4 regions of the Rhodoferax sp. ZS1R25 genome follow, and region 1 is predicted to be linked to each of the others. Evidence: predicted binding sites of a transcription regulator. Region 1 holds the regulator's gene; each other region holds the start of a gene.

Region 1 (3,205 bases):
CGCCACGCCGCAACTTGAGAAGGCCGCCCAGTGAGCGAGCCCACCCAAGAAGCCCCGGACACCAGCACCGGGCGGCTGGAAGCCCGGCATTTGCAAAAGTCGTATGGCAAGCGCCAGGTGGTGAAAGATGTGTCGCTGACCGTGCGCACTGGCGAGGTCGTGGGCCTGTTGGGCCCCAACGGCGCGGGCAAGACCACCTCGTTCTACATGATCGTGGGCTTGCTGCGCGCCAGTGCGGGCGACATCACGATTGACGGCCATTCCATCGAGCACATGCCCATCCACCGCCGCGCGCGCCTGGGGCTGGGCTACCTGCCGCAAGAGGCGTCCATCTTTCGCAAGCTCAATGTCGAAGACAACGTGCGCGCCGTGCTGGAACTGCAGCGCGACGAGGCGGGCGAGCCGCTCAAGTCGGCCGAGATTGAAGCGCGCCTGACCGCGCTGCTGCAAGACCTGCGCGTGGAGCATCTGCGCGAGTCGCCCTCGCTGGCCCTGTCGGGTGGTGAGCGACGCCGTGTGGAGATTGCGCGCGCACTGGCCACGCGGCCGCGCTTTATCCTGCTGGACGAACCGTTTGCCGGTATCGACCCGATTGCGGTGATCGAGATCCAGCGCATCATCAACTTCCTCAAGGGCCGTGGCATCGGTGTGCTGATCACCGATCACAACGTGCGCGAAACCCTGGGCATTTGCGACCACGCCTACATCATCAGCGACGGCCATGTGCTGGCGCAAGGCACCCCCTCCGAGATCGTGAACAATGCCGATGTGCGCCGTGTCTATCTCGGTGAGCATTTCAAAATGTAATGAAGCAAGGTCTTTCATTACGCGTCTCCCAACACCTGGCGCTCACGCCCCAGTTGCAGCAGTCCATCCGTCTGCTGCAGCTCTCTACGCTGGAGCTGAGCCAGGAGGTGGAGCAGATGCTGGACGAAAACCCGTTTCTGGAGCTGACCGAGGACCGGGCCGAGCGCGAGGACTTTGGGCTGAACGCAGTAGATGCGACGGTCAGCGAAGGCGACCGACTGTCCGAGAGCAGCGAGGTGGACTACGCGCCCAGTGCGGTGGCCGACTACGCCACCTCGACCAGTACCAGCAGCAATGACGAAGAAGCCACGCCGCTGAGCAGCAGCGACGAGCCCAACTGGGAAGGCGACGGCACCACCGAGATGATGCCCGACGATGGCGAGTGGGGGGTGGACGCCAAAGCCAAGGCCAACAACCTGGGCGACGACGAGGAGAAAGACGCCACCGAGCTGGCGCGCTCTGCCGAATCGCTGCAGGCCTTTTTGCACCGCCAGGCGCTGAGCCTGCGCACCAATGCCACCGACGCGGCCGCGCTGCGCTTCCTCATCGAATCACTCAACGACGACGGCTACCTGGAAGACCCGCTGGAAGAGCTGGCACGCAGCCTGAACCCCGGCGACGAAGAGCAGCTGCAGGACCTGGTGCACCACTTCACCGTGGCGCTGGGCTTGCTGCACAGCCTGGAGCCCGTGGGCGTGGGCGCGCGCGACTTGGGCGAGTGCCTGCGTTTGCAGGTCAAGGCCTTGCTGGCCCAAGCTGAAGTGGATGGTGAGGACGAGCGTGCCGAGCTGCTGCAGGTGGCCCTGGGCATCTGCAGCAAACCCATGGACCTGCTGGCGCGGCGCGACATCAAGCGCCTGGTGCAAATGGGCGTGGGCAGCGACGCGCTGGTGCGCGAAGCGATCGCGCTCATCGCACGGCTGGAACCCAAGCCCGGGCGGCGCTTTGTGGACGTGGAGCGCAACATCGTGGTGCCCGACGTGCTGGTGGTGGCCATCGGCAAGGCCGGTGGCATTCCCAAATTCCGCGTGCAGCTCAACCCCGAGGTGATGCCACGCCTCAAGGTGCATGACATCTACGCCAATGTGCTGCGCAACCACCGCGGTGGCCGCGACGGTGCTGGCCACGCGGCGCTGCAGCAACGCCTGCAGGAGGCGCGCTGGTTCATCAAGAACATCCAGCAGCGCTTTGACACCATCCTGCGCGTGAGCACGGCCATTGTGGAGCGGCAGAAGAACTTTTTCACCCATGGCGAGCTGGCCATGCGCCCCCTGGTGCTGCGCGAGATTGCCGACGAATTGGGCCTGCACGAGTCCACCATCAGCCGCGTGACCACGGCCAAGTACATGGCCACGCCGTTTGGCACGTTTGAGCTGAAGTACTTCTTCGGCTCTGGCCTGGGCACCGAGAGCGGTGGCAATGCCTCCAGCACCGCGGTGCGCGCGCTCATCAAACAGTTCATTGCCTCCGAGAGCAGCAAGAAGCCCTTGAGCGACAACCAGATCTCTGACATGCTCAAGGAGCAGGGCATCGAATGCGCCCGGCGCACCGTGGCCAAATACCGCGAGGGGCTGAAGATTGCCCCCGCCTCACTCCGCAAAGCGCTATGAACCAATTGACCCTTTTTCTCCCCTGCGCCGCCGGCGTGGAGGAGTACCTGGCGCCGGAGATTTTGCAAATCACCGGTCTGCCGCCCGGCTGCGTGACCAAGCAGCGCGGTGGCGTGGCCGTGCGCACCTCGTTCGCGCATGCCATGTTGCTCAACCTGTACAGCCGCCTCTCGCAGCGCGTGCTGGTGCTGGTGTCGTACACCGAATACCGCAGCGAACAGGACCTGTACCGCGCCGGCCTGCAGGTGCCATGGGAGCAGTGGTTCACGCCCAAGGAAAGCATCAAGGTCGAGGTGACGGCGCAGCACAGCCCGCTGACCTCGCTGAACTTTGCCGCGCTCAAGGTGAAGGATGCCGTGTGCGACCGCTTCCGCGAAGTGGCGGGCGGCGTGCGCCCCGACGTGAACACGCAGTGGCCCGATGTGCGCATCTATGCCCACCTGACCACCGACAGCTGCTCGCTGTACGTCGACACCTCGGGCGAGCCGCTGTTCAAGCGCGGCTGGCGCGAGGACAAGGGCGACGCACCGCTGAAGGAAACCCTGGCCGCGGCCATGATTGCCGCCAGCGGCTGGGCCTCGGGTGAGGACGACCTGATGCCGCTGTACGACCCCTGCTGCGGCAGCGGCACGGTGGCCATCGAAGCCGCGCAGATTGCCTGCAACATCGCGGCCGGTTCGCTGCGCCGCTTTGCGTTCGAAAAATACCGACCCTTCCGTTCGCAGGAGTGGGCGGACATGAAGGCCGAGGCCGCAGCGAATGTGGTCAAGCCCGAGCCGGGCCAGACT
Region 2 (3,205 bases), on a different contig from region 1:
AGTCTTCGTTAAGAGGTTTGCGCCCGGCCAGGGACGCAAAGCCAATGTCTATGTCAAATGCCATGCACCAAGATAAGCAATTTCAGTGCCGAATTCTGTTGCAGCGCACCAAAACCGTGCTGGTTAACCCTTAACCGGGGTTTCATCCCACCAGCATTTGCATGCTGTGCTCGTAGTGGCCGGACAGCTGCTCGAACAGGGCCAGCAGGGTTTCGCTGCCCGCGGCCAGGTCTTCCAGCCGGGCGCCGCGCTTGGCAGGGCTCAGGCGCTGAGCGTCTTGCGCAGCGGCCACCATTTGCAGCCAGGCTACACCCGCGGCGCCCAGGGCCTCATGGATGGCGGGGGTGCTCAGCGGCAGGCCATTGAGGTAGGTGAGCGCTTTTTCAAACTCTTGCTGGGCGGCGCGCATGCCGGCCTGGGCCAGCTCCACCGCAACGCCCTCACCCTCCAGCGCCAGCAGCGCGTACTTGCTGAAGCGCTGTGACAGCATGCGCTGGCGCCCTGCCAGGTTCAACACCTGCAGGGGCGCGGCCGCGCCCGAGCTTTCCAGGCTGGCAGTCAGGCGCTCGGCGCCCATCAACAGCGCCTCAGCCTCGTACTCCACCGCCTGGGTGCCGCCCTGGGCCAGCGCGGCCTTCAGCAGCTCCCAGGTTTGGGCTACTTGCTCCAGCAGGTCGCCATAGGTGGGCTGCGACAGGTTTTTGCGCAGCAGCGCAAAGTTGCTGTCCACCCACTGCACCGATTCCTGCAGCAGCGTGGCGTGCTGGGCGGCCTGCACCTGTGCGGCCTGCAGCAGGTGCAGCTTGACCAGCCGCTGCGACAGCATGCGCAACTGGCCTGAGCGGTTCACCACCTCGGCAAAGTGGGCCGACTGAATAATGTGCTGCGACAGCTGGCCCATGCGCTGGTTGGAGCTCATGGCGGCCGAGCGCAGGGTGCGGAAGGCGTCGTCGTCCGACAGGTGCTGGGCCCGCATCAGGATGCCCTTGGCCCGGTCCACCGCCTTGCGCTCTTCAAACCGGGTGGCAATCTCTTCATAGGCTTGGCGCTGTTGCTCCGCCTTTTGAAAGCGCGCCTGCGCCAAATGGATGAGCGGGCGCAGCCGGTTGGCGCCATAGCCATTCACCACATAGGCATGCACGCCGCATTCGGTGGCCTGCACGATGTGGCTGGCGTCGCTGTCCGTGGTGAACACCATCAACGCGCACGGCACGGTTTGGCCCACCACCTGCAGCGCCTGGAACCAGGCGGCCGTGGGCACCGGCACATCACAGATCACCACATCTGGTGCGTGCAGCACCACGCCCTGCACCAACTTGCTGCAATCGTCTACCGTGGCCAGCACCACAATGCCCGCCGCCTGCAGGTCGGCAGCCAGCGTGGGCGCAGTCTTTTGGCGGGCGGAGCACAGCAGGGCGGAGGTCATAAAAAGTCAGAGTTAGCTAGGGACAACGGGGCTTGCGGGCGATTCTGGGTCACGCAATTCGCGCACCACACATGCGGCTCGCAGAGGCTGGGGCAGACAGGTTCCGATCATATGGCACAGCTCTTGCATTAGCTGAGCCGGGCGCAACGACGCGTCCAAACGAGATGACAGCCATGCCGGTTCTGCGCACAACGACGTCGCGCAGTCGCAGTCTGTCCAACGCCAGTGCTTGCTGGTGCGCCTTTGCATAAGGCGCGGATCTCCTCTACCCCCTATTTTTGGCATGTGGCACAGCTACATCCGCAAAGTCTTCTCGTTCTTGGAGTGGCTACTATGAAAAAATCGAAACTGGTAATGATTGGCAACGGCATGGCCGGCGTGCGCACCATTGAGGAATTGCTCAAGGTAGCCCCGGACTTGTACGACATCACCGTCTTTGGCGCAGAACCCCACCCCAACTACAACCGCATCTTGCTGAGCCCGGTGCTGGCTGGCGAGCAGACGCTGGACGAGATCGTGCTGAACTCCTTCGAGTGGTACACCGACAACCACATCACGCTGCACGCCGGCAAAAAAGTGGTGGAAGTAGACCGCGTGAAGCGCATCGTCAAGGCGTCTGACGGCACCGAAGCCGAATACGACCGCCTGCTGATCTGCACCGGCTCCAACCCCTTCATCCTGCCCATTCCCGGCAAAGACCTGGAAGGCGTGATCGCCTACCGCGACATTGCCGACACCAACGCCATGATCGACGCGGCCACCAAGTACAAGCACGCGGTGGTCATCGGTGGCGGCCTGTTGGGCCTGGAAGCGGCCAACGGCCTGATGCTGCGTGGCATGACCGTGAGCGTGGTGCACGTGATGCCCACGCTGATGGAGCGCCAGCTGGACACCGTGGCCGGCGGCCTGCTGCGCAAGTCGCTGGAAGAGCGTGGCCTGCGGTTCCTGATGGGTGCGCAAACCCAGGAGCTGGTGGGTGGCGAAGATGGCCGCGTCCAGAGCATCAAGTTCAAGGACGGCACCGAAGTACCGGCCGACCTGGTGGTGATGGCAGTGGGCATTCGCCCCAACACCGAGCTGGCCGCCAGCATGCGCCTGCATGTGGACCGCGGCATTGTGGTGACCGACACCATGCAAACCGTGACCGACGCCCGCATTTACAGCGTGGGCGAATGCGCTGCCCACCGCGGCATTGCCTATGGTCTGGTGGCGCCCCTGTTTGAGCAGGCCAAAGTGGCCGCCAACCACCTCGCCATGTACGGCATTGGTCGCTACACCGGCTCGCTCACGTCCACCAAACTGAAGGTGACAGGCATTGACCTGTTCTCCGCCGGCGACTTCACCGGCGGCGAAGGTACCGAAGAGATCGTGATGAGCGACCCCTTTGGCGGCGTCTACAAAAAGCTGGTCATCAAGAATGACAAGCTGGTGGGTGCCTGCATGTACGGCGACACCGTGGACGGTAGCTGGTACTTCAAGATGCTGCGCGACGGCCGCAGCATTGCCGACATCCGCGACAAGCTGATGTTTGGCGAAAGCGGCTCCAACATTGGCGACGTGGGCCACCAGGGCCAGAACAAGGCCGCGGCCATGGCCGACAGCGACGAAGTCTGCGGCTGCAACGGCGTGAGCAAAGGCACCATCTGCAAGGCCATCAAGGAAAAAGGCCTGTTCACCCTGGACGAGGTGAAGAAGCACACCAAGGCCAGCGCCTCCTGCGGTTCGTGCACCGGCCTGGTCGAACAGATCATCATGTTCACGGCCGGCGGCGACTACTCC
Region 3 (3,205 bases), on a different contig from region 1:
CAGGCGGTAGATGCGGGAGTCGCCCACATGGAACAGGTGGGCCGTGGTGGACTTGAGCACCAGCGCGCTCAGCGTGCAGACGTAGCCCTTGTCGCGCTCGTAGCGGTAGGGGCTTTGCTGCGTCTGCGCGTGCAGCCATGCATTGGTGGCGCTGAGGATGCGCTCCGCAGACGTCTTGACCGACCAGGCCTCGGAGGTGCAGTAGTAGTCCTCCAGAAAGCTGGTGACCGCCGCCTGGCTGGCCACCTGGCTGACTGCACTGCTGCTGATGCCGTCGGCCAGGGCCATGGCAATGCCCTTGGAGCTGAGGTGGGGCTCCTTGGGAACGACCAGACCATGGAAGTCCTGGTTGGTGTCCTTGCGGCCCTTGTCCGAGTACTGCCCTGCCGAGATCTGGAGTGCGTGGGCCAAGACCTGTCCGTCTTAACCGCGCTTGGGGGCGGTCTTCAGGTGGGTGGCGTACAGCGTGAGGCCGGTGAACGACAAGCCGCCCACCAGGTTGCCCAACACGGTGGGGATTTCGTTCCAGAGCAGGTAGTCCATGAGTGTGAAGTGTGCACCCAGCAGCAGACCGGAGGGGAATAGGAACATGTTGACGATGGAGTGCTCGAAGGTCATGTAGAAGAACACCATGATAGGCATCCACATGGCGATGACCTTGCCACTGACGGTGGTAGAGATCATGGCACCGACCACGCCGGTGGAGACCATCCAGTTGCACAGCATGCCCCGCACAAACAGCGTCAACATGCCAGCGGCACCGTACTGTGCGTAGCCCAGCGTGCGGTTCTCACCGATGACGCCAATGGCTTTGCCCACCGCGTTGGGTTCGGTCGAGAAGCCAAAGGTGGTGACGATGGCCATGGCCAGGGCAACAGTGAAGGCGCCACCGAAGTTGCCGACAAACACCAAGCCCCAGTTGCGCAACACGCCGCCCACGGTCACACCGGGGCGCTTGTCGATGAGCGCCAGGGGCGCCAGCACGAACACACCCGTCAACAGGTCAAAGCCCAGCAAATACAAGATGCAGAAGCCCACAGGGAACAGCACGGCGCCGGCCAGCGGCTGGCCGGTGTTCACGTTGATGGTGACGGCAAACCAGGCAGCCAGACACAGGATGGCGCCGGCCATGTAGGCCCGCACCAGCGTGTCACGCGTGGACATGAAGACCTTGGACTCGCCCGCGTCCACCATCTTGGTCACAAATTCCGAAGGCACTAAATAAGCCATGAGAGATTTCCTTAAATCCAACGTTGCAAAAAAAAACGGCGTCCACTTCTGCACTCCCTGGGGGAGATGTGAAGTGGACGCCGTTGTCCGATTCCGTCACATTTGCAGCACGTACCGTGCCAGCGGAAATTCGCGGCAAACCCCGTGTTTTCTACGGGTTTACGCGGAGATGTGGAGGAGCGTTTGCTTCAAGTTGGTGCAAGGCGGGGTGCAGGCGGGGCTTTTCTGGTGCCACTGACCAACACGATGCCCAGCAGCACCGGCACCGCGCCAACCAGAAAGCTGGCCTCAATGGGTTCGTCCAGCAGCCAGGCCCCCAGCACGATGCCGAACAGCGGCGTCATGAACGAGAACACGCCCAGGCGCGACGCCAGGTAGCGGCGCAGCAACCAGAACCAGACCAGAAAGCTGGCAAACGACACCACCAGCGTGTGGAACGCCAAGGCAGCCCAAACGCGGGGGATGGGGTTGAAGTGGGCCTGGCCCGTGGACAGCGCCACCACCAGCAACAGCACAAACGCGCACACCAGTTGGTACAGCAGGGTTTGCGTGACGGGCGCGCTGGAGAGGCGCGAGCAGCGCACCACCATGGTGGTGGCGCCCCAGGCCATGCCACCCATCAGGCCCAGCACATCGCCCAGCAGCATGTTGCCGGGTGCCGCCGCCGACGGCTGGCTGCGGCCGAAGAAGGCAATCGACAGCCCGCCAAAGGCCATCGCAATGCCCAGCCACTGCACAGCCCCCAGGCGCTCAGCCGGCAGGCGCCAGTGCAGACCCAGCGCGGCAAAGATGGGTGCGGTGTACAAGAACACCACCATGTGCGAGGCGCTGGTGTGGCGCAGGCCCTCGCCCACCAGCAAAAACTCCAGCGCAAACAGCGAGCCCACCACCAGGCCTGGGCGCCAGTTGCCATCGCGCAAGCCCCAGTTCTCGCCGCGCGCCAGCATGAGCAGCGCCACCAGCGCCGCGGCGGCACCGGAACGCAGCGCAATGAGGAAGATGGGGGCAATATCGCCGGCTGTGGCTTTGAGGGCCACTTGCTGGAGGGCCCACAGCACGCACAGCACCAGCATGCAGCCAATGGCTTGGGAATCGAGGGGTTTGCGGGTGTCCATGCATTGATTATTGAATTGACGGCTTTCATTGATATAGTGAAAACCAGACAAGCCATACGCCGAAGCCGACAAACGCCGACGACCCCGCCGCCATGCCCATCCTCAAGCCCAAACTGGAGATTCCGCTTTCCAGCGCCAACCTGCCCTCGCCCATCATGTTTCGCAGCGCAGTGGCGCCGGCCGAAGGCATTTACCCGCTGCACCAGCACGCCTGGGGCGAGTTTGTGTATTCGTTCAGTGGCGTGATGGAGGTGAAGGTGGCCGACCACCACTACCTGGCACCACCGCAGTACGGCGTGTGGCTGCCGCCCAACCTCAAGCATGTGGGGCTGAACCGCTACGAGGCGCACCACTGCTCCCTCTATATCGGCCCCGCGCTGTGCCACCTGCTGCCTGCCACGCCCTGCGCACTGACGGTGAGCCCGCTGGTGCGTGCGCTCATGGAACACCTGCGCCAGCAGCTGCCCGGCCCTACGGTCAGTGCGCAACAGGCGCGCCTGCTGCAGGTGCTGCTGGACCAGCTGGTGCAGGCGCCGCGCGCGGGCAGTTACCTGCCGACCTCGGAAGACCCGCTGCTGAGCGCGGTGCTGCGCATGCTGGAGGCCAACCCCGGGGACAACCGCTCGTTGCCCGAACTGGCAAACGCCGCCCACACCACCGAGCGCACGCTGATGCGCCGCTGCCAGCGCGACCTGGGCATGTCGCTGGCGGAGTGGCGCCAGCGGCTGCGCGTGGTGCGCGCCATGCCCTTGCTGGAAGCCGGCCAGACCGTGGAAACGATTGCGCTGGACTTGGGCTATGGCAGCGCTTCGGCCTTCATCAGCATGTTCAAAAAACTCATGGGCACCACGCCCGACGAG
Region 4 (3,205 bases), on a different contig from region 1:
CAGCAGTTGGTTGTTCAGCGGCATGCCCGAGAGATGGGCGCCCACCACGGCCACCTGCATGCGTGCCGGGCCGGTGGCGATGCCGGCCAGCGGCTGGGGCGCGGGCAGGGGCTGGTCCAGCGCCCCCAGGGGCAGCCCGGTGGCGTGGTGGTAGCGCTGGCCCAGCTCGGCCAGCGGCCAGTCGCTGCCGCAGGGCGCAATGAGCGTGATGCCAAACGGCAGGCCGTCGGCGCGCAAGCTGCTGGGCACAGCGATGGCCGCGTAGTCCAGCAAGTTCACAAAGTTGGTGTACTGGCCCAGGTTGCGGTTCAGCACCACGGGGTTGGCCCGCATGGCGGCAATGGTGTAGTGCGTGGGGGCAGTGGGTACCAGCAGCACGTCGATGTTTTTCCACATCGCGGCGGCCTGCTGGCCGCAGGCGTGCAGCTGGGTTTGCGCGGCGCACAGGTCGGCCGCGCTGTAGTTGCGCCCCTTGGCAATGATGCTGCGTACCGGCTCCATCACCGTGTCCTCATGCAGGTCAAAGAAGGCGCGCACCGCGGCATAACGCTCGGCCACAAGCGCGCTCTCGTAGAGCAGGGTGGCGGCCTGGGCCAATGGCGTGTAATCAATGGGCACGGCCACGCCTCCCATGGCGGTGAGCCTGGCGATGGCCTCGGTAAATGCCACCTGCGCGGCGGCATCGCCAAAGAACTCCAGCTGCGTGGGCACCCCAAAGCGGAACTGTGCGCCCCAGGGCGTGCTGGCCAGCGCCAGCGTGCGCGAGTAGGGGTCACGGGCATCGGGCCCCTGTGCCACGGCCAGCACGCGGGCCGCCATGTCTACCGTGCGCGCGAAGATGGAGACGCAGTCCACGCTCTGCGCAGCCGGCACCACACCGCGTGCGCTCAGCAGTCCCTTGCTGGGCTTGATGCCCACAATGTTGTTCAGCCCCGCCGGCACCCGGCCCGAGCCCGCGGTGTCGGTGCCCAGCGCAAAGTCCACCTGGCCCGTGGCCACCACATAGGCCGAGCCGGCGCTGGAACCGCCCGACACATAGTCCGCGTTGAAGGCGTTGGGCACCGCGCCATAGGGGGAGCGCGTGCCGTTGAGGCCGCAGGCAAACTGGTCCAGGTTGGTCTTGCCCACCAGCACTGCACCAGCATCGAGCAGCTTTTGCACCACGGTGGCGTGTGCGCCGGCCACATAGGCAAATTCGGCGCAGGCTGCGGTGGTGGGGTGGCCCTGGGCATCGATGTTGTCCTTGATCGCAAAGCGCAGCCCCGTCAATGGCCCGGTGCTGTTGCCCACCACGGGTGTGGCAAAGCGCGTTATCCATGCCTGGGGGGCACCACCATCACTGCCGGAGCTGCTCTGCACCATGTTGGAGTCCTATCTTGTATCCAAGATGGGATTGCAAAAGCTGTGCCAAAAAATCCGGGGGCTGGGCCGCCAGCGCCTTGCCGGTTAAAATACGCCCCAAGGCCCGCTGCTCCGGCGGGCTTTGTCTTTTGTGTTCGGAGCCATGTAGAGGACTACCATGTACAAAAACCTCGTAGCCACGTGCGTGGCCGCTTGCCGTTTTCTCGCCGTTCCCCTTTGCTAGGGATTCATGTATGGCGTACCAGATCAAAGAAATTTTCTACACCCTGCAGGGCGAAGGCTCCAACGCCGGCCGCCCCGCCGTGTTCTGCCGCTTTGCCGGCTGCAACCTCTGGACCGGCCGTGAGCAGGACCGCGCCAGCGCCGTTTGCCAGTTTTGCGATACCGACTTTGTGGGCACCGATGGCACGCTGGGCGGCAAGTTCACAACTGCGCAGGCGCTGGCCGAGCGCATCGCCGCGCAGTGGCCCGGTACCGATGCCGCGAACCGCTTTGTGGTGATGACGGGTGGCGAGCCACTGCTGCAGGTGGATACCGCGTTGATAGACGCCCTGCACGCATTGGGTTTCGAAATCGCCGTAGAAACCAACGGCACGGTGAAAGCGCCCGCAGGCATCGACTGGATCTGCGTGAGCCCCAAGGCCGGCTCCACCTGGGTGCAGCGCAGCGGGCACGAGCTCAAGCTGGTCTGGCCCCAGCCCGGCATCACGCTGGCCGACTGCGAGGCGGAGGACTTTAGGCACCGCTACCTGCAGCCCATGGACAACATCCTGCGGGCCGACAACACCCGGGCCTGCATCGCCCAGTGCCTGGAGCGCCCGCAGTGGCGCCTGTCCCTGCAAACCCACAAGATCACAGGCATCCGATGACCCAAGCGCCATCCATCCCCATTCCGCGCCGCTGCGAGGTGAGCCAAAAGTTCTTCTTTGACGCCGCCCATACCTTGAAGCGCACTCTGGACGACGCGGAGGAGGTCGCCGGCAGCCGCCGCATCCACGGCCACACTTACCATGCCGAAGTCACCGTGGCTGGCAATGCCGACGAAGACACCGGCATGGTGATGGACCTGGCCCATCTGCGCCAGGCCATCGCGGTGCTGCGCCCGCGCCTGGACCACCATTTGCTGGACGAAGTGGAGGGCCTGGGCCCGCCCACGCTGGAAAACCTGGCCGCCTTCATCTGGCGCGCCATGGCGCTGGAGTTCACCGGCCTATGGCAGGTGCGCGTCTGGCGCGAGGGCATTGGCGACAGCTGCACGCTGCGCGCCTGATGTGCCATGTGACGCCATAGGGGCTATGCGCGGCTTGGTATAGAGATTGCTGCGCCCCGATATATGCTCCCCCGCATGAAAGCCTACCGCGCCTCCCTTTTGTGGTTTGCCCCCGATGCAACGGGGCAAGCCCATTTTGAAACCGATGGCCTGCTCGTCGTCGGCCCCAACGCCCAGGGCACCCAGGTGGTGCAGGCCATTGGTGCGTACAGCGCCCTTGCGCCGCAGTACCCGCAGGTGGCCGTACAGCACTTCCCGGGCCGCATCATCGCGCCGGGGTTTATCGACCTGCACATCCACTACCCGCAGACCAACGTCATCGGCTCGCCCGCGCCCGGTTTGCTGCCCTGGCTGGAGAATTACACCTTTCCAGAAGAAAAACGCTTTGCAGCCCCCGAATACAGTGCGCAAGCAGCTACTTTTTTTGTAGCAGAGCTGTTGCGCAACGGCGTCACCACTGCACTCACCTTTGCCACCTCGCACCCTGAATCGGTCCATGCCTTGTTTGCCGAGGCCCAGGCCCAGCGCCTGCGTCTGATCACCGGCCTGTGCCTGATGGACCGCCATGCGCCG

What was found. The regulator sigma-54, encoded in region 1, starts transcription at its own class of promoters, with help from an activator protein. The targets are predictions, from matches to a motif close to TGGCANGNAANCTGCTTT.
Region 2: a site for sigma-54 is predicted at 1,539-1,556, ahead of nirB (nitrite reductase large subunit NirB). Genes of this name have one in related genera too.
Region 3: a site for sigma-54 is predicted at 1,335-1,352, ahead of AC097R_RS00870 (formate/nitrite transporter family protein). Genes of this name have one in related genera too.
Region 4: a site for sigma-54 is predicted at 1,393-1,410, ahead of atzF (allophanate hydrolase). Genes of this name have one in related genera too.

What each region holds. Positions count from the first base shown of each region.
Region 1 covers NZ_JBWMAZ010000004.1:72,561-75,765, reverse strand. Annotated here, with positions in the region: gene lptA (lipopolysaccharide transport periplasmic protein LptA) at 1-34, shown strand, start outside; gene lptB (LPS export ABC transporter ATP-binding protein) at 31-807, shown strand; gene rpoN (RNA polymerase factor sigma-54) at 807-2,417, shown strand; gene AC097R_RS19900 (THUMP domain-containing class I SAM-dependent RNA methyltransferase) at 2,414-3,205, shown strand, end outside.
Region 2 covers NZ_JBWMAZ010000001.1:1,797,365-1,800,569, reverse strand. Annotated here, with positions in the region: gene AC097R_RS08595 (bifunctional protein-serine/threonine kinase/phosphatase) at 1-64, opposite strand, end outside; gene AC097R_RS08590 (type IV pili methyl-accepting chemotaxis transducer N-terminal domain-containing protein) at 143-1,426, opposite strand; gene nirB (nitrite reductase large subunit NirB) at 1,760-3,205, shown strand, end outside.
Region 3 covers NZ_JBWMAZ010000001.1:199,374-202,578, forward strand. Annotated here, with positions in the region: gene AC097R_RS00865 (bifunctional protein-serine/threonine kinase/phosphatase) at 1-411, opposite strand, end outside; gene AC097R_RS00870 (formate/nitrite transporter family protein) at 424-1,230, opposite strand; gene AC097R_RS00875 (DMT family transporter) at 1,419-2,345, opposite strand; gene AC097R_RS00880 (AraC family ligand binding domain-containing protein) at 2,438-3,205, shown strand, end outside.
Region 4 covers NZ_JBWMAZ010000002.1:1,302,804-1,306,008, reverse strand. Annotated here, with positions in the region: gene atzF (allophanate hydrolase) at 1-1,362, opposite strand, end outside; gene queE (7-carboxy-7-deazaguanine synthase) at 1,596-2,231, shown strand; gene AC097R_RS16940 (6-carboxytetrahydropterin synthase) at 2,228-2,632, shown strand; gene guaD (guanine deaminase) at 2,708-3,205, shown strand, end outside.